Regions from separate parts of the Geobacillus sp. CX412 genome, predicted to be linked through region 1. Evidence: riboswitches for the same ligand, from Rfam matches in the RefSeq annotation. Region 1 holds a riboswitch; each other region holds the start of a gene.

The links. A riboswitch is a leader RNA that binds a small molecule or an ion and turns the genes downstream of it on or off. The one in region 1 is predicted to bind S-adenosylmethionine.
Region 2: it holds a riboswitch for S-adenosylmethionine, as region 1 does, so the genes downstream of both, mtnK (S-methyl-5-thioribose kinase) here and NXM86_RS15965 (phosphoadenylyl-sulfate reductase) in region 1, are expected to answer to the same signal.
Region 3: it holds a riboswitch for S-adenosylmethionine, as region 1 does, so the genes downstream of both, NXM86_RS10540 (Na+/H+ antiporter NhaC family protein) here and NXM86_RS15965 (phosphoadenylyl-sulfate reductase) in region 1, are expected to answer to the same signal.
Region 4: it holds a riboswitch for S-adenosylmethionine, as region 1 does, so the genes downstream of both, NXM86_RS02260 (methionine ABC transporter ATP-binding protein) here and NXM86_RS15965 (phosphoadenylyl-sulfate reductase) in region 1, are expected to answer to the same signal.

What each region holds. Positions count from the first base shown of each region.
Region 1 is NZ_CP103461.1:3,049,868-3,055,984, forward strand. Features, by position in the region: gene NXM86_RS15960 (PAS domain-containing sensor histidine kinase) at 1-1,672, shown strand, start outside; SAM riboswitch class I at 1,825-1,935, shown strand; gene NXM86_RS15965 (phosphoadenylyl-sulfate reductase) at 2,062-2,769, shown strand; gene sat (sulfate adenylyltransferase) at 2,913-4,073, shown strand; gene cysC (adenylyl-sulfate kinase) at 4,087-4,692, shown strand; gene NXM86_RS15980 (nitrite/sulfite reductase) at 4,693-6,117, shown strand, end outside.
Region 2 is NZ_CP103461.1:2,599,263-2,605,379, reverse strand. Features, by position in the region: gene NXM86_RS13565 (sugar ABC transporter ATP-binding protein) at 1-444, opposite strand, end outside; gene NXM86_RS13560 (sugar ABC transporter substrate-binding protein) at 441-1,586, opposite strand; gene mtnA (S-methyl-5-thioribose-1-phosphate isomerase) at 1,573-2,643, opposite strand; gene mtnK (S-methyl-5-thioribose kinase) at 2,666-3,868, opposite strand; SAM riboswitch class I at 3,949-4,112, opposite strand; gene NXM86_RS13545 (carbon-nitrogen family hydrolase) at 4,207-5,022, opposite strand; gene NXM86_RS13540 (pyridoxal phosphate-dependent aminotransferase) at 5,123-6,117, shown strand, end outside.
Region 3 is NZ_CP103461.1:2,006,108-2,012,224, reverse strand. Features, by position in the region: gene trpB (tryptophan synthase subunit beta) at 1-1,029, shown strand, start outside; gene NXM86_RS10560 (YxzE family protein) at 1,261-1,479, shown strand; gene NXM86_RS10555 (ABC transporter ATP-binding protein) at 1,633-2,508, shown strand; gene NXM86_RS10550 (DUF2705 family protein) at 2,523-3,320, shown strand; gene NXM86_RS10545 (TetR/AcrR family transcriptional regulator) at 3,320-3,997, shown strand; SAM riboswitch class I at 4,184-4,289, shown strand; gene NXM86_RS10540 (Na+/H+ antiporter NhaC family protein) at 4,399-5,724, shown strand; partial or broken gene NXM86_RS10535 (transposase) at 6,062-6,117, shown strand, end outside.
Region 4 is NZ_CP103461.1:454,986-461,102, reverse strand. Features, by position in the region: gene sufD (Fe-S cluster assembly protein SufD) at 1-1,303, opposite strand, end outside; gene sufC (Fe-S cluster assembly ATPase SufC) at 1,326-2,105, opposite strand; gene NXM86_RS02270 (MetQ/NlpA family ABC transporter substrate-binding protein) at 2,310-3,149, opposite strand; gene NXM86_RS02265 (methionine ABC transporter permease) at 3,166-3,834, opposite strand; gene NXM86_RS02260 (methionine ABC transporter ATP-binding protein) at 3,824-4,852, opposite strand; SAM riboswitch class I at 4,948-5,056, opposite strand; gene NXM86_RS02255 (O-acetylhomoserine aminocarboxypropyltransferase/cysteine synthase family protein) at 5,187-6,117, opposite strand, start outside.

The DNA of each region.
Region 1 (6,117 bases):
ATTATTGAAAATACTATTCGCCCACACATTTCCTATTTACATGCTCTCTGCAGCAGCAATCATATGCATCATCAGCCTTGTGGTTTGGTCAATACATTTTCCCCATATGGCGGATTCTTTCACTCGATTTTTGTTCAGCTCCATCGTTGCTGTGCTCAGCGCCTTTTGTTTGGCAGCGTCCGCATTTATCATTAGCCGCTTATTAAAAGAAAATAAACAATGTCATAAATGTCTTTTTTTCGAATACCCTGATGTGATTCTTCTGCTAGACATAAATGGGCTACTTATATCCGGCAACCCTGAAGTAAGAAAAATGCTTGGATACAAACCAAGCGAATATATTGGCAAACATTTTACTCAGTTTATCGCCCCAGACCAAATTGAAAAAGCAAAAAAAAAATTTGAACGAACATTAAAAGGAGAAAGTTGTGAATATGATTTACAAGTAAAGCATAAAAATGGAAAAATTATTGACATGCATTTTAAAACCATTCCAATAATTCATGGAAATCGCTTGAAAGGAATTTATGTGATTGGTCAAAATATGACGGAACTCAATCGCTACCGAAAAGAGCTGGAAAACTTATATCATAAACATACACTCATATTAAATTCTATTGCTGAAGGAGTTTGTGGGATTGATAAACATGGGAATATCGTTTTCTGGAATCCAGCTGCAGAACGAATGACGGGATATAAAGCGGAAGAAGCCATTGGAAAAGCATCGCATGATATCATTCACCATACGAAAAAAGATGGAACTCCTTACTCTATTGATGAATGCCCAATTGATCTCGCCATTCAAGATGGGAAAACATATCATATTAGTGAAGATATTTTTTGGAAAAAAGATGGTACCCATTTCCCCGTTTCCTATACGGTAACGCCTGTTTTGGAAAATGGAGCCGTCGTTGATGCGGTATTGACATTCACCGATATTACCGAACTGAAAAAAACAGAAGAATTCATTCGAACATCGGAAAAGCTCTCAGTTGCCGGCCAGCTAGCGGCTGGGATCGCCCATGAAATTCGCAATCCGCTTACAGCCATAAAAGGATTTATACAACTATTGCAATTCGAACTTGACGAGAAAAAACCTTACCTTCACATTATTGAATCAGAAATTCAGCGCATTGAACTTATTTTAGGCGAACTATTAGTGTTGGCAAAACCACAAGCAACCAAATTTACAAAAAGTGATATTGGTGTTTTGCTTCAACATGTCACCACTTTATTAGAAACACAAGGTATTTTGCATAACATCCAAATTATTACAAAAATTGATCCATCTCTTCCTCTCATTGAATGTGACGAAAACGGATTAAAGCAAGTATTTATTAATTTCTTAAAAAATGCAATGGAAGCGATGAAAAGCGGTGGACATATTTTTATTGAGGCACAAAAAAAGGATGAATATTCCGTTCTTATCCGCTTTATCGACGAAGGCTGCGGAATTCCAAAAGAACAGCTAGAAAAAATAGGAAAACCGTTCTTTACAACAAAAGAAAAAGGTACTGGCCTCGGAATAATGATCAGTAAAAAAATTATCGAAGACCACGGTGGAACGATGTCGATTATGAGTGAAGAGAATAAAGGAACAACCGTCGAAGTAACATTGCCGATCCGCGTTTCTGCATCCTCTGTTTTGCATAATTCCCTATTATCCGGTTGACATGCATGGAAAAGGTCGGACAACAAACCGCCCTTTTCTTTCCTGATTTCTTTATTCCTCTACTGTGTTATATCAGCAAAAAATTAATTCCTATCGAAAAACTAGGATTGACTTTTGTGTGAATTATGTTAAAATTTTAATCAATTACATCAAACTTATCGAGAGTGAGGGAGGGAACTGGCCCGATGAACTCCGGCAACCTGCTTCATGAAAAAGTAAGGTGCTAATTCCAACAAAATGGGTGCCATTTTGGAAGATAAGGTGAAATATGCGGCCTCTTCGCTCTTTCCAAAATGGGAGAGCGTTTTTTATAAGCGTTCGTTCTCTTTCTATTCCTATATAACCGACTAATCCACTTTATTTTCTTTGATTTTTAAGGAGGGAGAAAGATGCTCACTTATCAAACATGGGAAGCCGAAGAAAAACCTTCATTCCCTCACGATAATGAAACAAAAGGGGCGCTTGATGTCCTCACTTGGGCATTCCGCCAATATAAGGACGATATTGTGTACGCCTGTAGCTTCGGCGTTGAAGGAATCGTGTTAATCGATTTGATTTCGCAAGTAAAGCCAGATGCGGAAATCGTATTTCTCGATACCGGGCTCCATTTTCGCGAAACGTACAAAACAATCGAAAAAGTAAAAGAAAAATATCCTTCTCTCCGCATCGTCATGAAAAAACCAAGTTTATCGCTAGAAGAACAAGCGCAACAGTTGGGAGATGAATTATGGAAACACAACCCAAATAAATGTTGTGAACTGCGAAAAGTCATTCCGCTTCGCGAAGCATTAACAGGAATAACCGCTTGGATTTCTGGACTGCGCCGCGAACAATCGCCAACACGAAGCCATGTAGAATATATAAATAAAGATGACAAATTTAAATCCATAAAAATATGCCCTCTTATTCATTGGACATGGAAAGATGTATGGAATTATGTATACAAACGTCGTCTTCCGTACAATGTCCTTCACGATCGCGGCTATCCAAGCATTGGCTGTGAACCTTGTACGTCCCCTGCACTCGATCCAAATGATTTACGTTCCGGCAGATGGGTCGGCCACGGAAAAACAGAATGCGGTCTTCACATCTCATAAGGTTTGGCTTGTCACCTTTGGCATTATTAGCTTGAAAAAACAATAGCCGAAGAAAAACGATCATTATACAAAAACAGCGGTGACGTTTCGCAATAAATCATAGTTTTCCTATATGAAATATTGATTCTAGGAGGTTATGAACAATGAGTTTAAGCATTCCACACGGAGGCACATTAATCGATCGATGGAATCCTAGCTATCCATTGGATACACTGACAAAAGAAATTGAGCTGACAAATGCCGAGTTAAGTGATTTAGAATTGATCGGAACAGGCGCTTACAGCCCGCTTACCGGATTTTTAACAAAAGAGGATTATGACTCTGTCGTTGAAACGATGCGCTTAACCAACGGTACAGTATGGAGCATTCCGATTACCCTTGCTGTAACCGAAGAAAAGACAAAAGAGCTTTCTGTCGGCGAAACGGCCAAACTCGTTTACAACGGAGAAGTCTATGGAGTCATTGATATTCAAGAAATCTATCAACCTGATAAAACAAAAGAAGCACTTCTCGTTTACAAAACAGAGGAACTCAAACATCCAGGCGTACGGAAACTATTTGAAAAGCCAAATGTATATGTAGGCGGCCCGATTACATTAGTAAAACGCACTGATAAAGGGCGTTTTGCTCCATTCTACTTCGATCCGGCCGAAACACGTAAGCGTTTTGCCGAGCTTGGCTGGAACACGGTGGTCGGCTTTCAAACGCGAAATCCTGTCCATCGCGCCCATGAATACATCCAAAAATGCGCGCTCGAAATTGTCGACGGCCTCTTTTTAAACCCGCTCGTCGGCGAAACAAAAGCGGATGACATCCCGGCGGACATCCGCATGGAAAGCTATCAAGTATTGTTAGAAAACTATTATCCGAAAGACCGCGTGTTTTTAGGAGTATTCCAGGCAGCGATGCGCTACGCCGGGCCACGGGAAGCGATTTTCCATGCGATGGTGCGCAAAAACTTCGGCTGCACCCACTTCATTGTCGGCCGCGACCATGCCGGCGTCGGTGATTACTATGGCACATATGATGCGCAAAAAATCTTCTTGAATTTTACGCCGGAAGAACTTGGCATTACGCCGCTGTTTTTCGAACATAGCTTTTATTGCACGAAATGCGAAGGAATGGCGTCGACGAAAACATGCCCGCATGATCCGAAATACCATGTTGTATTATCCGGCACAAAAGTACGGGAAATGCTGCGCAATGGCCAAGTGCCGCCAAGCACGTTCAGCCGTCCGGAAGTCGCGGCAGTATTAATTAAAGGATTGCAGCAGCGCGAGGCTGTCACCTCATCTACACGTTAAAGGAGGAGAAAGCTTGAGCACGAACATCGTTTGGCACCAAACGTCAATTACAAAAAAAGACCGCCGCAAGCGCAACGGGCATCACAGCGCGATTTTATGGTTTACCGGACTTTCCGGCTCCGGTAAATCCACGATCGCCAATGCCGTGTCGAAAAAGTTATTTGACCTTGGCATTCAAAATTATGTATTAGACGGCGATAACATTCGCCACGGGCTAAATAAAGATCTTGGCTTCTCCGTAGAAGATCGCATCGAAAATATTCGCCGCATCGGTGAAGTTGCCAAGCTGTTTGTTGACAGCGGCCAATTCGTCTTAACGGCATTTATTTCTCCTTTCGCGCAAGATCGTCAGCTTGTCCGCAATTTAGTAGAAAAAGATGAGTTTATCGAAATTTATGTGAAATGCCCGCTAGAAGAGTGTGAGAGACGCGATCCAAAAGGACTGTATAAAAAAGCAAGAAATGGAGAAATTCGTGATTTTACCGGCATTGACTCTCCGTATGAAGCGCCTGTTTCTCCGGAATTAATACTTGAAACAGATCGTTACACGATCGATGAATGCGCCAATCAAGTGCTTGCTTACTTGCGCAATCGAAATTTTATCAAGGGGGAATTTTAAATGGCATATGAAAAAGTATGGGCAAATAACCCGAATTTAAACAAAACGGAATTAAAAAAACTCAGAAAAGATGGACTAAAAATTTTTGAAGATATTCCTTATTACGCAAAGCATGGATTCTCTTCGATTCCGCAAGAAGAATGGGATCTTTTCAAATGGGCGGGGCTTTACCTGCAGCGCCCTAAAGAAGACGGCTATTTTATGATGCGTGTTTGCATTCCTTCCGGGATTTTGAATAACGAGCAGCTCGAAACGCTAGCAGGCATCGCCCGTGATTACGGACGCGGTTTGTTTGACATTACAACCCGCCAATCGGTTCAATTCCACTGGCTGCAAATCGAACAAATTCCTGATATTTTTGATCGTTTAAAACGAGTTGGGTTATCTACCGCCGGCGCCTGCGGCGATATCACTCGCAACATCGTCGGCAATCCGCTTGCCGGCATCGATCCGGACGAACTGTTCGACACGAGAGAAATCGTCCGCGAAGTATATGAATTTTTCCAACACAATGAAGATTTCTCCAACTTGCCGCGCAAATATAAAATTTCAATCAGCGCCAACGTCTATAACACGGTTAACGCGGAAATCCATTGCTTGTCGTTTACACCGGCGAAAAAAGTGATCGACGGCAAAGAAGTGCTTGGATTCCATGTGAAAGTCGGCGGCGGTTTATCGTCTGCTCCATATCTTGCCCAAACGTTAGATGTGTTCGTAACGCCAGATCGCGTGAAAGACGTTGCTGTTGCTGTCACAACGATTTTCCGCGATTACGGTTATCGCGAAAAACGCCATCGCGCCCGTCTCAAATTCCTTGTCGCTGACTGGGGCGTTGATAAATTTAAAGAAAAATTAATTGAGCTCACGGGGCCTCTCCCATCCAAAGGGGAAGATGTGCAAAAAGGCTGGAATCCTGGTTACTTCTATGGTGTCCATCGCCAAAAACAAGAAGGATTAAATTTCATCGGCTTTAATGTGCCAGTTGGCCGCTTGAGCGCGGATGAAGTATTCGAAATCGCGCGCATAGCCCGCCAATACGGCAACGGCGAAGTCCGCACATGCAATTCGCAAAACATAATTATTCCAAATATTCCAGATAAATACGTTGACGCTGTATTACAAGAAAAAGTGTTCGAGCGGATTTCTATCCGTCCGAACACATTCACCGGCTATTCTGTTTCTTGTACTGGCACTGAATTTTGCAATTTGGCGCTCGTCGAGACGAAAGAACGGATGCGGCGCGTCGCTGAATATTTAGATCAGCATTTAGAACTGGACGTTCCAGTACGCATTCATATGGTTGGCTGTCCAAACTCATGTGGCCAACGGCAAATTGGAGATATCGGCCTACAAGGGATCAAAACAAAAACAAAAGACAGAGGCATGATTGAAGCGTTTGAAATTTACGTCGGCGGCACGCTCTAC
Region 2 (6,117 bases), 450 kb from region 1:
TTCATGCAAGGTGCATTCGCGAATAAGCTTGTTCGGCGAAATCGACAGACCAACTTGGCGCAAAAGCTTTGCGGCCCGATGTTTTTGCTGTTTCCATGAAAGAAGAGGCTTTTGTTTTGTATCAACGATGTCGCTAGCAGCAATATTTTCATAGACGGTCAGCGATGGAAACAGGGCGGTATCGACCTCTTGAACAACTAATCCAATGCCTGCTTTTTTCGCATCAGCAGGAGAAGAAAATCGGCGCTCTTCTCCATCTATTGTTATCGTGCCTTTGTCTGGAAAAAGGGCGCCGGCGAGAATTTTCATCAATGTGCTTTTCCCGGCTCCATTCATCCCTAAAAGGGCGTGAACTTCTCCTTTTTGTACATGGAGATTCACGCCGTTTAATACGTTTACCGTGCCAAACGATTTATAAATATTGTTCATATAAAGACCGTTCATTTGTTTTTCACCTGTGCTTCCAATGTTTTCATCCAAGGGGAAATGGCAACATTTGATTGCCCCCAGCCGGAAATGTATTCATGAAGCTCATTCATCGAAACTTGTTGGTTAGGCAAATCGGATCGTTTGACTAAATGCGGTTCTAGTGAATAAATGTTTGGTGTTTTCTCGCCAGCAATTTTTTGATACGCAAAGCGAACTTGAACGCGACCGACTTCGGCTGGATCCGTTGCTGTTGTAGCGACCCAAGGGCTGTTTGGCTTTTGCATCATTTGCAAATCTTCATCGCTTAAATCGATGCCATATACTTTAATTTCATTGCGTCCCGCTTGCTCGATCGCACGCGTTGCGCCTTTGGCAAATTCATCCCAAGTCGCAAACACTGCGTCAATATCGCCTTTATTCGGATATTTTTTCAAAATCGCTTCCATTTGCGTTTGTGTGTCTAAAGCGGTATTGGCGCTGGCCGTACCAAATTTCGCCACTTCTTTGATGTTCGGATAGCGTTTTTTAAACGCATCGTAAATCACATGACGACGTTCCATCGGTGTAAATCCGCCAACCCAAATGGTGACGATGTTTCCTTCGCCGTTTAAGTCTTCGGCCAATGTTTTTAACGTTTTCCATGCAAGGCTGTAGTCATCTTGGTCAATCACTGTTACGCCTGGGATGTTTAAATCGTTATCGAATGCGACAACAGGAATGCCTTTTTCGACTGCTTTTTTCACCGGACCTTCCAACGCATCAGCGCGTCCGTGATCTAATAGAATCGCATCGACGTTTTGCGTAATGGCTGTTTCGACATAGGAAGCCATTTTCGTTAAGTCGTTATCCGCATTGTAAATTTGCACTTCGCCGCCAAATTTTTGCACTTGTTCTTTTACGCCAGCGATATACTGAGAAGAAAACGTGCCGATCGACATTTGCATAATGGCGGCAATTTTTATTGGTTTTTTTAATTCTTCAGGGATATCTGCTTGTTCGGTTGTTGCTGCTGTTGTTTCGCTTGCTTCTTCGGCCGTGCTGTTTTCTTGTTTGGCCGGTTTCGAACTGACGGCGTCTTGTTCATTCATGCAGCCGCTAAGGATGACGATAATGGAAAAAAGAAATGCGACTAAATAGTTAAGTCTAAATTGCTTCATGGCGAGCCTCCTTTGCAAACAGTGCTGGCAGTTCAGTTTCATAATTGCCGCGGACGATCCCTTTTTCGGTAATAATGGCCGTGATAAGGTCGTGCGGTGTTACATCGAACGCTGGATTATAAACGTTTACTCCTTCTGGAGCGATTCGCGTTCCGGCGATATGCGTCACTTCCTCTGGATTGCGTTCTTCAATCGGAATTTCTTCCCCTGTTTTGGTTGCTAAATCAATGGTCGATAATGGCGCGGCGACATAAAATGGAATGCCAAACGCTTTAGCGAGCAGCGCCAGTCCAAAGGTGCCGATTTTGTTGGCAGTGTCACCGTTGGCGGCAATTCGGTCGGCGCCGACAATGACAGCGGTAATGTTTTTCGCCTTGATCGTCTGCGCCGCCATATTGTCGGTAATAAGAGTGACGTCTACCCCCGCTTGCATCAATTCCCACGTCGTCAATCTTGCTCCTTGCAGGACCGGACGAGTTTCCGACGCGTAAACATGAAGATTCATCCCTTTTTCTTTCGCTAAATAAAACGGAGCAAGCGCCGTGCCATAGCGGGCGGTTGCGATCGAACCAGCATTGCAAATGGTTAAAACGCAGTCGCCGTTTTGAAATAAGGAAAGCGCATGCTCTCCGATGCGGCGGCATACATCTTCATCTTCAATTTGAATGCGAATCGCTTCATGGATGAGCGTCGTTTTTGCTTCGTTAACAGAGGAAACGTGGGCGATGCTGGAAACAAGCCGGTCTAATGCCCAAAACAAGTTCACTGCAGTTGGCCGAGAGCTTGCTAAGTAGTCGCGGTCCTTTCGCACGTGCTCTTTAAATTTTTCCAGTGATTCTGTTTCATATTGCTGTGCAGAAAGAGCGAGGCCGTAAGCAGCCGTAATGCCGATCGCCGGTGCGCCGCGTACTTTTAACGTGGCGATTGCGTCCCGTACATCTTCAATATCTTTTAATTCCAAATATTCCGTCACTAATGGTAGCTTTTGTTGATTTAAAATTGTAATATGAGTGTCGTTCCATTCCACAGAGCGCGGGATTGCGAATGGTTCTGCCATTATGGTTCTTCCTTTCATTGTGTTAATTCGTTGCTGCAAGCACTGTTTGTGCGAAAAGGGAACGGATTTCTTTAGTGCTAGATAATGTTTCACGTTGCAAAATGAGGCTTCTGCCAAGACGAAGGGCATAACGTTTTGCTTGTAAGCGTTCCTCTTTATCCTCAATGCCATCAAGGTCAGCGACATGTGCTAATCCAATCGTGCGGCGGATGACTTCACATCCGGCAAAGCCGATCGCGTCAATAAACGTGTGATGCAGCACGTCTTCTAACAATCCTTCTGTTTTTGCATATGGTTCTACATTGTGAGTGCGCCAAAGATCAGAAAAGATTGTCGCGAATACATCCCAAGTTTTGTCGATATGAGCAAATAACGGTTCTTGTTGTTGTTCTGGGCGGGACAACGCATTTAACAGCAAGTTTGCGAAAAATTGGCCGATGTCAAAACCGAACGGGCCATAAAACGCAAACTCTGGATCAATGATTTTCGTTTCTTCATCGCTGGCAAAAATGCTTCCAGTATGCAAATCACCGTGGATGAGCGCATCTCCTTCGGTTAAAAACTTGCGCTTTAATTTGGCGACTTCTAAGCGGAGCTTGTCATCGTTCCAAAGCGCTTTTACATCATCGCGAAGCTCGTCTTCAAAGTTGTTCGTTTCATGATTAAAGAACGGATCGGTAAATACAAGGTCTTCGGTGATTTTGCATAATTCCGGATTAACAAAACTTTGCGCTAATTGTTTTTTTTCTTGTTGATTCATGCCAAAGTCGGAAGTGTAAAACGATGTCTTTGCGATAAATTCGCCAATATGCTGCGATAAAAGCGGATACGTTTTTCCTTCAATCAACCCTTTGCGGGCGATTTGCAAGTGAGATAAATCTTCCATAACGGTAATTGCCAAAGATTCATCGGAATAGTATACTTTTGGCACGTATTGCGGAACATAGCTTGCGAATGTGCGCAGCGCATTGCTTTCAATAACAGCGCGTTTTAATGTGAGCGGCCAGCTTTCACCGACTACTTTTGCGTACGGGAGCGCTTGTTTTACGATAATTCCTTTCTTTGTTTGCTGATCGACAACGCGGAAAACAAGATTTAAGTTGCCGTCGCCAATTTCGCGGCAGGCAAGCGGTGTTCCTTCCGGAAAAAGACCGAGACGGACCGTCAAAGAGATTGCGCCTTGTTCCGTTAATGGTTCATAAACCGTTGGATGAGAAACTGGCATAATGTAAAACTCCTCCTTCATGTAAATTAAAAAGCCTCTTTCTGCATAGAAAGAGGCTTGAAGATTCCATATCTTCGCACCTCTTATCTTTCAGAAAGAACGAGTCTTTCTGTTGGACTTAGCACCGTGCCCTGCGGAAGTAGAGAACTTCCGGCGCCAAAAAGTGCGCCCTATCTCACGATAGTATTACGGTCGGTTGCTGGGCTTCATTGGGCCAATTCCCTCAGCCAACTCTTGATAAGAGTGTGTCAGCATATTCAATTTTTTAATTTTCGCTATGTTGGCAATTTTGAAGTTTTATGCTTGATACGAATCATACATGGTCACGAAATGATTTGTCAACTCTTTTTTAAAAAATTTTTTTCTGCAGCGATGTAGTCGTTAGCTCTGCGGTCCGCAAAAATCGGGATTTGTTTTCGCACTTCTCTTACTTTTTGAAGATCGATTTGTGCCATTAACGTACAAGGTTCTTCATTTGCTTCTGCAATGATTTCTCCCCATGGGTCAACCACCAGCGAATGACCGGCAAAGACATTGTTTGGATCGCTTCCAGCGCGATTGCACGCGATGACGTAGCATTGATTTTCAATCGCGCGCGCCGCAAGCAGTGTACGCCAATGCGAAAGGCGAGGAAGCGGCCACTCGGCGACGACAAATAACACTTCCGCCCCTTGGACCATATGGACGCGAATCCATTCTGGGAAGCGGATGTCATAACAAATGACGCCTGCACATCGAGTGTTTTCTAATGTGAACAATCCCATTTCTTCCCCTGGCTGTAAGTAAAGATGTTCATCCATCAGCTGGAACAAATGGAGTTTGCTATATTCGCCAACGATGATGCCGTTTCGGTCGGCGATGTACATTGTATTGGTGACGCCGCGATCTGTTTTTCTGGCAATTGATCCAGCGACAATATTGACATGATGCGACTTGGCAAGTTTTTGAATGAACGCTTTTGTACGCATACCGCCCTCATCGGCAATCTCATCGAGTCTGGTTAAGTCATAGCCAGTCGTCCATAGTTCAGGAAGGACGATAATATCTGGGTGATTTTTTGAAATTTTTTCTATCTCTCTTTCAACGCGCCGTTCGTTTTCATTAGGATTGCCAAAAGCGATATCTAGCTGAAGACATGCGATTTTTATCGTCATGAACATTCACCTCGAAAAAATTTTACTTTACATTTTGATTTTTACGATATATGATTTTTCACTAGAATTTCAAGAAAATTTTTGAGAAGGTGTTAACGCGATGAAACAATTTCCACTATCTGAGTTATTGCAGAGCCTTCCAAAACAGTTTTTTGCTTCGCTTGTCGATAAAGTCGCAAAAAAAATGGCGGAGGGGCATGACATCATCAATTTAGGGCAAGGAAATCCCGACCAGCCGACTCCACCGCATATCGTGGAGGCGATGCAAAAAGCGGTGGCGAACCCAAAATATCACAAATACTCGCCATTTCAAGGGTATTCCTTTTTGAAACGCGCCGTTGCTAAGTTTTATGAGCGCGAATACGGCGTTGCCATTGATCCGGAAAAAGAAGTGGCGGTTTTGTTTGGCGGGAAAGCGGGTCTTGTGGAGATCCCGCAATGTTTAGCCAATCCGGGGGATATTGTGCTCGTGCCTGACCCGGGATATCCGGATTATTGGTCGGGGATTGCGCTGGCGCGCGCGGAAATGGTGATGATGCCATTGCGTGCGGAAAATCAGTTTTTGCCTGATTATGATGAAATTCCTGCAAATATTGCGGAAAAAGCAAAAATCATGTTTTTAAACTATCCGAATAATCCAACCGGGGCGATCGCTTCTAAGGAGTTTTTTGAAGAAACGGTGTCGTTTGCCGCAAAACACGGTATTTGCGTCGTTCATGATTTTGCTTACGGTGCGATTGGCTTTGACGGAAAAAAACCGGTCAGCTTTCTTCAAGCAGAGGGGGCAAAAGAAATTGGCGTTGAAATTTATACATTCTCCAAAACATATAATATGGCGGGCTGGCGCGTGGCGTTTGCCGTTGGAAATGAGAGCGTGATCGCGGCGATTAACTTGCTGCAAGACCATTTATATGTGAGTTTGTTTGGCGCCATTCAAGAAGCGGCGGCAACCGCATTGCTTTCTTCGCAGCGCTGCGTGGAAGAGCTTGTCGCACTGTATGAATCGCGGCGCAATACGCTTATTGACGCGTTGCGGCAAATTGGCTGGGATGTCGACGCCCCAAAAGGTTCATTTTTTGCGTGGCTTCCGGTGCC
Region 3 (6,117 bases), 1.0 Mb from region 1:
GATGAATTTAAGTTTTATTTAAAAGAGTATGTCGGCCGTGAAAATCCGCTTACATTTGCGGCTCGGCTCACTGAACGTTTAGGTGGGGCGAAAATCTATCTAAAGCGCGAAGACTTAAACCATACAGGTTCGCATAAAATTAATAACGTCATCGGACAGATTTTGCTTGCAAAACGAATGGGGGCGAAACGCATAATTGCCGAAACCGGGGCGGGACAGCATGGTGTCGCCACTGCAACGGCTTGCGCGATGTTTGGCATTGATTGCACCATCTACATGGGCGAGGAAGATACAAGGCGTCAGGCATTAAACGTGTTTCGCATAGAGCTTTTAGGAGCAAAAGTCGTTCCGGTATCAAAAGGACAAGGAAGATTAAAGGATGCAGTAGATGAAGCGTTGAATGACTTTGTGCAAAACTATAAGGATACGTTCTATTTGCTTGGTTCAGCGGTTGGACCTCATCCGTATCCAAGCATCGTTAAACATTTTCAGTCTGTCATAAGCGAAGAAAGCAAACGGCAAATTTTAGAAAAAGAAGGACGTTTGCCTGATGTCGTCATCGCTTGCGTTGGCGGCGGAAGCAACGCGATTGGCGCGTTTGCTCATTATCTTGATGAACCAAGCGTGCGCCTGATTGGCGTCGAGCCGGAAAAAGCGGCGACACTTACCAAAGGTGTCCCGGCCGTGCTTCATGGGTTTAAATGCTTAGTATTGTTGGATGAAGAAGGAAATCCTCAGCCGACTTATTCGATTGCCGCTGGTCTTGACTATCCGGGAATTGGTCCTGAGCATAGCCATCTGAAAGTATCCGGACGTGCCGAATATTATACGGTGACAAATGAGGAAGTTCTTGAAGCATTCCAGCTTTTGTCGAAAACGGAAGGGATTATTCCAGCGCTTGAGAGCGCCCATGCGGTTGCTTATGCAATAAAATTGGCACCAACATTGGATAAAGATCAGATTATAATCGTTAATCTTTCAGGGCGTGGCGATAAAGACGTTGAGCAAGTGTTTCATATGTTAAAGTAAGAAATACAAACGCCGCCAAAAGCGCGGCGTTTCAACGATTTTGTCAAACGACAGAATCGTTTTTTTTTATATATGCTGAGAAAATAATTAAGAAGAAGCTGCTTCCGTACTACTGCCAATCTAACCTAGAGATTCAACAAAATCGTTAAACTTATGAATCTGTGATTTCTGTTAACGTGTCTGGCCATCGTTTTTTAGAGACGAGCGTTTGAAGAAAACGAGGTGAGAGGAATGAAATTTTTTCTGCTTTTTGTTCTAGGTGTATTCGATGCTCTTTTTTCCTTCGGCTTTCTGTCAAATACAACGAAAACACATAGAGAAAATAAAAGAAGAGGCAGCGAAGTGCTTCCGCCGTTTTATCATGATACTTCATCCAGCAATGATCACAACGATTACTGCGATTTCAGTGGCGATGGCGGTGGAGATGGTGGAGGGGAAGGAGGCGATTGAACGTTCATCAAATGGTATTGGTGGAACCTTGCAACACTTCGGAAGCACCATGCAGCCCTTTTTTGAAATCCATTGACTTGTCAGTCAATATTTTTTATAATTGGATTGACTCGTAAGTCAATTAACACAAAGCCGCCCAAAGGAGTGGGAAGTATGAAAATTGTAGACGTCAAGAATTTGACCAAGACTTATAAAAAGAACCAGGGAATTAAAAACCTTACATTTTCGATTGAAGAAGGGGAAATTTTTGGTTTTATCGGCCCGAACGGAGCAGGCAAGAGCACAACCATTCGAACACTTTTAAATTTCATTTATCCGACTAGCGGAAGTGCGACTATTTTCGGAAAGGATATCATCAAACACTCAAAAGAAATAAGACAAAACGTAGGCTATTTGCCGTCTGAAGTCCATTATTATGATGATATGAAGGTGATCGATTTATTAAAATACTCCGCTGGCTTTTACAAAAAATTTGATTCAAAGAGAATGAAAGAGCTGGCAGAAAGACTTGACTTGGATCTTAATAGAAAAATTGAGGATCTTTCATTTGGAAACCGAAAAAAGGTTGGGATTGTCCAGGCGCTTTTGCATGAGCCAAAACTTCTAATTTTGGATGAACCGACAGGCGGACTCGACCCGCTGATGCAAAACACCTTTTTTGAACTTCTTGCAGAGGAAAGAGAGAAGGGAACAACGATCATTTTCTCCTCCCATATTCTTTCTGAAGTGCAAAAAATGTGTGATCGGGTCGCCATTATTAAGGAAGGGGAGCTTATTAAAGTAGAAACAATTGAAAATCTTACGAAGAAAAATTTGAAATATATCACGATTACATTCGAACGAGCGGAACAAATAGACCTTAAACTCGAAGGAATAGTGAAGAAAGAAGTAAAAGGAAATGAAATATCGCTGCTTTACAGCGGGGATATGAAGGCGCTTCTGCATAAATTAAATACTCTGCCGGTTAAGGATCTATTAATCGGAGAACCGACTCTTGAAGAAGTATTTATGCATTACTATGAAAAGTGAGGGAAGGATCGAAAATGATTTTTAAGAGAGAGTTTAAGCGAAATTTAAAGTCATTGATCATTTGGAGCATCGTACTCAGCGGACTTATTTTGTTGACATTAAGCATTTATCCTCAGTTTGCCGAGCAGCAAAAAGAAATGACCAAACTGCTTGAGGCCTATCCGGAATCGATTAAAAAAGCGTTCGGAATGAATGAGTTAAACATGGGAGATTTGATGGGTTTTTACGGGGTAGAAATTTATATGATGACCACCCTTTTGGGAAGCATATACTCGGCAATTCTTGCATCCAATATTCTGGCCAAAGAAGAAAATGAAAAAACGATTGAATTTTTGTTATCAAAGCCTGTCACAAGAAGCCGAATCGTAACAGAAAAACTTCTGGCCGTTTTGGTAAATATTTTGATTTTTAACGTAGTTTCAGCCGTAGCAAGCATCATTGGATTTCAATTTGCAAAAGACCCGGATGTTCCGACAGACACATTTAGTTTATTAATCGCCGCAACGATATTGCTTCATTTGACGTTCGGTGCAATTGCGTTTATGTTGTCGTCGATGATGAAAAAAACAAGAAACATCCTTTCGATCTCACTGGGGATTGTCCTAGCTGCCTACTTTATGAATGTGATGGCAGGGATATCGGAAGACTTAGAGTTCCTAAAATATATAAGCCCGTTTAAATATGTGGACGCTGCCTCCATTATCAATGATAACGAGATTGAGCCTTTGTATATCTTTATTATGGCTGCGGTTATTTTGATTAGTATCTTCGCTTCATATATGGTATATAAAAAGAAAGATATTGCAGTCTAATGAAATTAGAGGTGTTAAAATTGTATTCAGCATTTGAAAAGCAGCCTAAAGAGAAAAAAGACTTGATCATCAAAGTGGCCATCGAGGAATTTGTGAAGAATGGTTATGAAAAGACCTCTACAGATGTTATTACGAGACGGGCGGGAATTTCCAAGGGAATCCTTTTTCATTATTTTAAGAGCAAGAAAAACTTATACCTTTATTTAGTGAATTATGTGAAGGACTTTCTGACGGAACTAGCAATGGAAGAAATGGAAAAAATCCAATCTGATGATTTCTTTGAAAGGATCAAAGAAATCGTCCTGTTGAAACAAAAACTAACGGTTCAGTATCTCCAAGAAGCTCAGTTTATTACGGATGCCTTTACTAATCCTCCAGTGGCAGTAAAGAAGGAAATGGAAGAAATTATTAAGAAACATTACGAAGCTTATCAGGAAGATTTTTTGCTGAAGCATGTCTATATTAAAGATCTGATCCAAACGGAAAAACTTAGAGAGGATATTTCCGTGGATACCGCGATCCGCATGACGATGTTTATCGTTGAACAGCTGACGAATAAGTATCTGACTCTCTACAAAAATAAGCAATTTGATTTTATTCATAATCCCGAGTCTTTAATAAAGGAACTTAATGATTATCTTAAGATTGTGAAATATGGGATCTATAAACCAGAATAAACTATTGGCACCTTTCTCCCGCGGTGAAAAGCCGCGGGATTTTTGCATATTATTGATGTTACACAAGTATTATTTTATATTTGTTGAAAATTTTTAAAAATAAGACATTTTCAAGGTGTATTGCGTAACAGATGAATATGTTGTAATCTTTTATTTGTTTTATATAACGAAATACAACTGCTCATCTTCTTATCTAGAGAGGCGGAGGGACTGGCCCGAAGAAGTCTCGGCAGCGGACTCGTTTTCGAGTGCTGTGCCAAATCCAGCAAGCATTGTGCTTGAAAGATAAGAAGGGTTTCTTATATAGATACGTATAAGGCCTCTTCTTATGTTCAGATAAGAAGAGGCCTTTTCTCTAAGTGGAAAGCTCCTTCAAAAAAACATAAAATGAGGTGGAAAGAGTGGAGTTAAGAAAAGGCAATCTATTTGCGTTATTTCCGTTTGTGGTCTTTTTAGTGTTATTCATTGGTGCAGGCGTGGTTACAGGCGATTTTTATAAATTTCCAGTCATTGTAGCAATTTTGATTGCGGCAAGTATTTCGTTGATGATGAATCGGAAAGAGTCTTTAACGAAGAAAGTGGAAGTGTTCACAAAAGGGGCTGGAAATGCCGATGTCATGTTAATGGTCATCATTTTCTTATTAGCAGGGGCATTTTCGGAAGTAACTAAAAAAATGGGAGCTGTTGAATCAACGGTTAATTTAGCTCTTTCCGTTGTTCCGCAAAATTTATTAATAGCCGGTTTATTTGTCATTGGATGTTTTATCTCCATTTCGATGGGAACGTCCATGGGAACGATTGTAGCGTTAGCGCCGATTGGAGTCGGAATTAGTGAACAAACCGATATTTCTTTGGCATTATCTATGGCAGCTGTCATTGGCGGTGCTATGTTTGGAGATAATCTATCTTTTATCTCTGATACAACGATTGCGGCAGTTCGTACACAAAATACAAGAATGAAAGAAAAGTTTAAGGTGAACTTTTTCATTGTTTTACCAGCGGCAATCATCACCATCGTTCTTTTCTGGGCCATTACTGCTGGAGAGCAAGCGGAAATTACGAATCAATCTTTTAATTGGATGAAAATTTTACCTTACCTTGGTGTATTAATAACAGCATTAATGGGCGTTAATGTACTAGTCGTGTTAGCAGGCGGTATTTTATTAGCAGGAATCATCGGTCTTCTTGATGGAAGCTACAGTGCAATGGGCCTCATTCAAGCCATCGGTGACGGGGTCGCCGGAATGCAGGAATTGTCATTGCTTGCGATCTTAATTTCCGGTATGGTGGAAGTCATTAAACATAACGGTGGAATCGATTATTTACTTCAATTAGTAACAAGAAATGTAAAGTCAAAAAAAGGAGCACAATTCGGTATCGCGGGATTAGTGAGCTTAACAAATCTTTCAACAGCAAACAATACGATCTCCATTTTAATTGCTGGTCCACTTGCAAAAAACATTGCTGATCAATATGACATTGATCCGCGTAAATCTGCCAGCATATTGGATATTTTCTCATGCTGTTTCCAGGGGCTCATCCCATATGGTGCGCAAATGCTTGTGGCAGCAGGTGTTGCTTCCATTTCACCATTAAGTATTTTGCAGTATTCGTTCTACCCATTCTTAATTGGAGTTTGTGGCATGATCGCGATTGTGTTTGACTTTCCGAAATTAAAAACACAAAAAGAAGTAAAGGCAGACTTACAAGCGAATAAAGCGGTATAAAGGAAAGGGGCTGACTCAAAACATCCCTTGGAGCGATGTTGAGTCAGCTTTCATTTTCACCAAATGGAGCGATTCTATTTTTTATGATCGAAAAAAGAGTATATTAGTGAATAATTTTGCAAAGTTGAAATCTTTCTTTAATAAGCTGGTTGACTTGTTCAACATTAAACATTTCTAATATAATTTATGAATATTTCACAAAAATAAATTAAGAGAAGAGAGTAATAAAAAATAGGTTCATCACCAAATTTTGTGATTTAGTGATAAAAAAGAGAAAGCATTAACGAAATCCTGGCAATAATGTCAGCGACGAAACAAACATAAGGAGGCTTCGCAAGTGCTTTCTATATCACTAGGATTGCCAGAATTCAAATTGTTAAACAAGAACTTCTT
Region 4 (6,117 bases), 850 kb from region 1:
CTTTCCTTTCGATTACTTCAATAAGTTGTTTTTTCACACTTTCAATCGGAATAGCCTCTACAACAGGAGCTAAAAATCCATGAATGATAAGACGTTCTGCCTCATGTTTCGGAATACCGCGGCTCATTAAATAATATAGCTGCGTAGGATCAACGCGGCCGACCGATGCAGCATGTCCTGCCATTACATCGTCTTCGTCAATTAATAAAATAGGGTTCGCATCTCCACGCGCTTTTTCGCTTAGCATTAGAACACGCGATTCTTGCTGCGCGTTCGATTTGGAAGCACCATGTTCAATTTTTCCAATTCCATTAAAAATCGAAGTCGCGCTGTCTCTCACAACACCGTGTTTTAAAATGTAGCCTTCCGTATGTTTACCATAATGAACAACGCTTGTCGTAAAGTTTTGTACTTGCTCTCCTCGACCGACAACGACCGTTTTCGTATCGCCGAAAGAACCGTCACCTATTAAGCGGGTAATGTTTTCAGAAACTGTATCTCCATTGTTCATTAAACCGAGCGCCCACTCAATGCGGCCATCACGGGCAGCGATACCGCGGCGGTTTACATAGGTTGTAATACCTTTTGCCAAGTTATCCACCGCAGCAAAAAACACACGGGCATTCGTGTTGGCAAACACTTCGGCGACAATATTGACAACTGCTTTGCTAGTTTCTTTTACGGAAATATAGTTTTCCACATAAACAACCCGGCTATTATCTTCCGCTACAACGATGACATGATTAAATAATGCGATATCATCATTTTCTTGAATATAAACAGCTTGAAGCGGAACATCCACTACAACATTTTTCGGCACATATACGAACACACCGCCGTTAAGTAGCGCAGCATGCAACGCCGTTAAACGATGCTCGTCAATTTTCACGCCATCTTTCATCAAATATTTTTGCAACAAATCCCCATGCTCACGTGCTGCTGTGAAAATATCAGTGAAAATGACGCCTTTTGCTTTCAACTCATCCGATAGAGATAAATATGCTGGTGTATGATCGCGTTGGACATATAAGTTTTTCGTTCCCTCTCCTGCTTCAATAAGCGCCTTTACTGCTTCAGGCAATTCATCTAATGAAGCAAACGGCGCGCTTTCCACTACATGATTAGCAAATTGTGTGAAATTCCATTTGTCAATTTTTGTTTTATCCGGCTTTGGCAGCGGCAACTCTTCTGCTTTAGCAAGAGCTTGTAAGCGAAGCTGTAAAAGCCAGTCCGGTTCGCCGCGTCCGCTGGAAAATGAGCGCACATATTGTTGGTCGAATGGTATTTTTGTTCCTGTCGTCATAATATAATACTCCTCCTAACGCTTACGCTTCTTGCTCAACCGTTTCATCTTCAATGCCAAGTTCTTTTTTAATCCAATCGTATCCTTCCGCTTCAAGACGTTGTGCCAACTCCGGACCACCGGATTTTACGATACGCCCTTGCATCATGACATGCACATAATCCGGTGTGATGTAGTTTAGTAAACGCTGATAGTGCGTAATGATCAAACAGCCGAATTCGCTGCTGCGCATTTCATTAATTCCTTTTGAAACAATTTTTAATGCATCAATATCAAGACCGGAGTCGATCTCGTCCAAAATCGCGATTTTCGGTTCAAGCATCATTAATTGAAGAATTTCGTTGCGTTTTTTCTCTCCGCCGGAGAATCCTTCATTTAGATAGCGATGCGCCATATCTGGATTCATTTCGAGAAATTCCATTTTTTCGTCAAGTTTGCGGATAAATTTCATTAAAGAAATTTCATTTCCTTCGCCAAGACGAGCGTTAATGGCGGCACGAAGAAAATCCGCATTCGTTATGCCGCTAATTTCGCTTGGATATTGCATCGCCAAAAATAAACCGGCGCGTGCACGTTCATCCACTTCCATCTCCAACACGTTTTGCCCGTCTAATGTAATGCTTCCTTTTGTTACTTCATATTTTGGATGTCCCATAATCGCCGACGATAACGTTGATTTTCCCGTTCCGTTCGGACCCATAATCGCGTGAATTTCTCCGCCTTTTACTTCTAAATTCACACCTTTTAAAATTTCTTTTCCTTCAACGGATACGTGAAGATCTTTAATTGTTAACACTGCCATGAAGAATACCTCCAATTTTCACTAAAAATTGTGTATATCATTGACTTGCTTGTCTTTCCATTCTCATTTTATTCTCATTACAATCTTATAACAAATGAAAAGTATTAGCAACCTTTTGAAGAGAATATCACTATGTTCATAGTGAAAAATATTTTGATCAAGATTGTTTTATAAAAATAACGGAAGCGGACCGCTTCCGTTATTTTATTGCGCTGCTGGAATGACAGCACCTTTATATTTTTCTTTAATAAAGTCTTGAATTTCTTTCGACTGTAACACTTCGACAAGCGTTTTAATTTCTTTGCGGTTTTCATCGCCTTTGCGTACAGCGATAATATTGACATATGGGTTATCTTTCGGCGACTCAACAGCAATTGGATCCTTCGCAGGATCTAATCCCGCGTCAAGCGCATAGTTGGCGTTGATGAGCACAGCATCGCCTTCGCCGTTTTTATAAATTTGTGGCAGCAATCCTGCTTCCACATCTGCTTCAAATTTTAAATGTTTTGGATTTTCCACAATGTCTTTGACCGTAGCTTTTGTTTTATCGATACCTTCTTTTAATTTAATTAACCCTTTTTCTTGCAGCATCGATAAAATGCGACCATGGTCTGCAACCGAGTTGCTCATGATGATCGTCGCACCGTCTGGCAATTCTTCGAGGCTTTTATATTTTTTCGAGTAAAGACCGATTGGCTCAATATGAATGCCGCCAGCGTTGACAAAGTCATATCCGTGTTCTTTTTTCTGTGCTTCTAAATACGGAATATGTTGGAAATAATTGGCATCAATTTCTTTATCTGCTAACGCTTTGTTTGGTAAAACATAATCTTGGAATTTAACAATTTTTAAGTCAATGCCTTTTTCTTTTAAAATCGGTTGTGCTTTTTCTAAAATTTCCGCATGTGGAACATTGGAAGCTCCAACCACTAATTTTGTTAATTTCCCTTCTTTTTTGCCACCATCAGCGTTGTTATTGCCTCCACATGCTGCCAAAGCCAACACAAGAACGACGGCAAATAATGCACTAATCCATTTTTTCATATTGATCTTCCCCCTTTTATCGTTTATCTATTTTGGAAGTGACAAAGTCACCGATAAACTGAATGACAAAGACAATCACCAAAACTAGAACGGTGGCGACAAACGTCACATCATTATGGCTGCGCTGAAATCCTTCAAGATACGCTAAGTTGCCAAGGCCGCCGGCGCCAACGACCCCTGCCATCGCTGTATATCCAACTAAAGCAATTGCAGTGACGGTAATTCCAGATACAAGAGCAGGCAATGACTCTGGGAGAAGCACTTTCCAAATAATCGTGGCCGTTGTCGCTCCCATCGCTTTGGCCGCTTCGATGACACCTTTATCAATTTCGCGAAGCGCAATTTCCACCATTCTCGCGTAAAATGGCGCCGCTCCAATAATGAGTGCTGGCAATGCCGCATTTGCGCCAAGAATCGTTCCGACAACGAATTTTGTAAACGGGATTAACAAAATAATTAATATGATAAATGGGATGGAACGAAAAATGTTAACGATAGCGGCGATGATCATATTCGCCAGGCGGTTTTCCCATAAGTTGCCCTTTGACGTTAAAAATAAAAGCAGTCCAAGAATCGTTCCTAATATAAATGTTGCAACGACAGAAATTCCTGTCATATAAAGCGTTTCAACGGTCGCTGCCCAAATCATATCCCACTCTACATTTGGTAAGAGGTTAGCGAGCATCCGTAATCACCTCCACCGCCACTTGCTGCTTTCGAATATAATCGATCGCGCGGGCCACTTCCTCTTTCTCTCCATCCATATGAACAAACAGCACACCGTAAGCGCCTTGGTGGGTTTGCGAAATTTTTCCTTGAAGAATATTCGCATCAACTTGAAATTGGCGAACAACGTTAGCAATCAGCGGCTGTTCCGTAACCTCTCCAACAAACGTCAATTGAAAAACCGTTCCTTTTGGATATTTATCGAGTAAATGCGCAATCGTTTCTTTCGTTTCCTCCGGTTCGATGACCTGCTGTACAAACCGTTTCGTAATCTCTTGTTTTGGCCGCCGGAACACTTGCAGCACTTCGCCTTGTTCGACAATTTTTCCGTTTTCCATCACTGCGACGCGGTTGCAAATTTTACGAATCACGTGCATTTCATGGGTAATTAATACAATTGTCAATCCTAAACGCTTATTAATATCCACCAAAAGTTCCAAAATGGAATCGGTTGTCTGCGGGTCTAGCGCGGATGTCGCCTCATCGCACAATAACACTTTTGGATTGTTCGCCAAAGCGCGCGCGATGCCGACGCGCTGCTTTTGCCCGCCGCTAAGCTGTGACGGATAGGCGTTTTCTCTTCCTTGCAAACCTACAAGCTGAATCAACTCGTCTACTCGTTTTTTCCGCTGTTCTTTCGGTACACCGGCAATTTCTAATGGAAACGCAATGTTTTCGCGAACCGTTCTTGACCATAATAAATTAAAATGCTGAAAAATCATTCCGATTTCCTGACGGGCCTTTCGCAATTCCTTTCCTTTAATATTAGCAATATCCCGTCCAGCGACAATGACTTTCCCTTTGGTCGGTTTTTCCAATCCGTTAAGGAGACGGATTAACGAACTTTTTCCCGCCCCGCTATATCCGATGATTCCGAAAATTTCGCCTTCTTTAATTTGCAAAGAGACATTATCCACTGCTGTTACAGATCCATTGGCCGCTTCATATATTTTTGTCACGTTTTCTAATGTAATCATGCACATTTCCACCTTCCCTCATGTAAAAGACGGCTCGCCGCAAAAAGAAAGCCTTTCTGCTCAAGAGAACAGAAAGGCAATGATTACCGTTCTGTCTCTTATCTCTCAAAGCAGACGCTTTGTGTGAATTGGCACCATTTCAGCGAGTACGCTGACGGTTGCCGGGCTTCATTGGGCACATCCCTCCACCTCTCTTGATAAGAGCACAAAAAACACTTTATTCAATTAAAATCTCTCAATAATTACGAATGTGATTTTATCACTATATGTCGAATAGTGTCAATGGAAATGTTATGGTCATTATGGAAAATGGCATGATTATCATTTCTTGTGATTATGAGACGGAAACATCAGATGTAATTCCGGTAGCAGCCGCAATTGCCTGTTCTAAATCTTCGATTAAGTCATCGATATTTTCGATGCCGACAGATAGACGAACTAAATCTTCTGTCACTCCAGATGATTTTAGTTCTTCTTCGTTTAGCTGTTGATGTGTGGTGCTTGCAGGATGGATAATTAAACTTTTCGCATCGCCAACGTTGGCAACATGCGACCATAATTTTACACTGTTGATCAATTTCGCTCCTGCCTCTCTGCCGCCTTTTACGCCAAATACAACGATGGAACCCGCTCCTTTTGGCAAATATTTTTTCGCTAGTTCTTTTGCTGGATGACTGTCATGTTCTGGATAAAGCACCCACTCTATTGCTGGATGACGATCTAAATACTCGACGATTTTTCTTGTATTCGCAATATGTTCTTTCATACGTACATGCAATGTTTCAAGACCAAGCTGAATTTGAAAGGCATTAAATGGGCTAATCGCTGGACCTAAATCGCGAAGCAGCTGCACGCGAGCTTTGACAATGTATGCAGCAGGTCCAAACGCCTCAGCATACACAAGGTTGTGATAGCTTGGATCAGGAGTAATAAATCCTGGAAACTTTGGCGAATTCCAGTCAAAATTACCACCATCAACAATGATGCCGCCTAAGGTCGTCCCATTCCCAACAAGCCATTTTGTGGCGGAATGGATCACGATATTCGCCCCATGTTCAATTGGTCTGCACAAATAAGGAGTGGCGAATGTGTTGTCGATAATGAGCGGAATTCCCGCTTCACGAGCGATTTGCGCCACCGCCTCAATATCTAATATGTGCAAACTAGGGTTGCCAATCGTTTCGGCGAAAATTGCTTTCGTTTTTGGTGTAATCGCTGCTCGGAAATTTTCCGGATTAGACGGATCGACAAAGTGGGTTTTAATT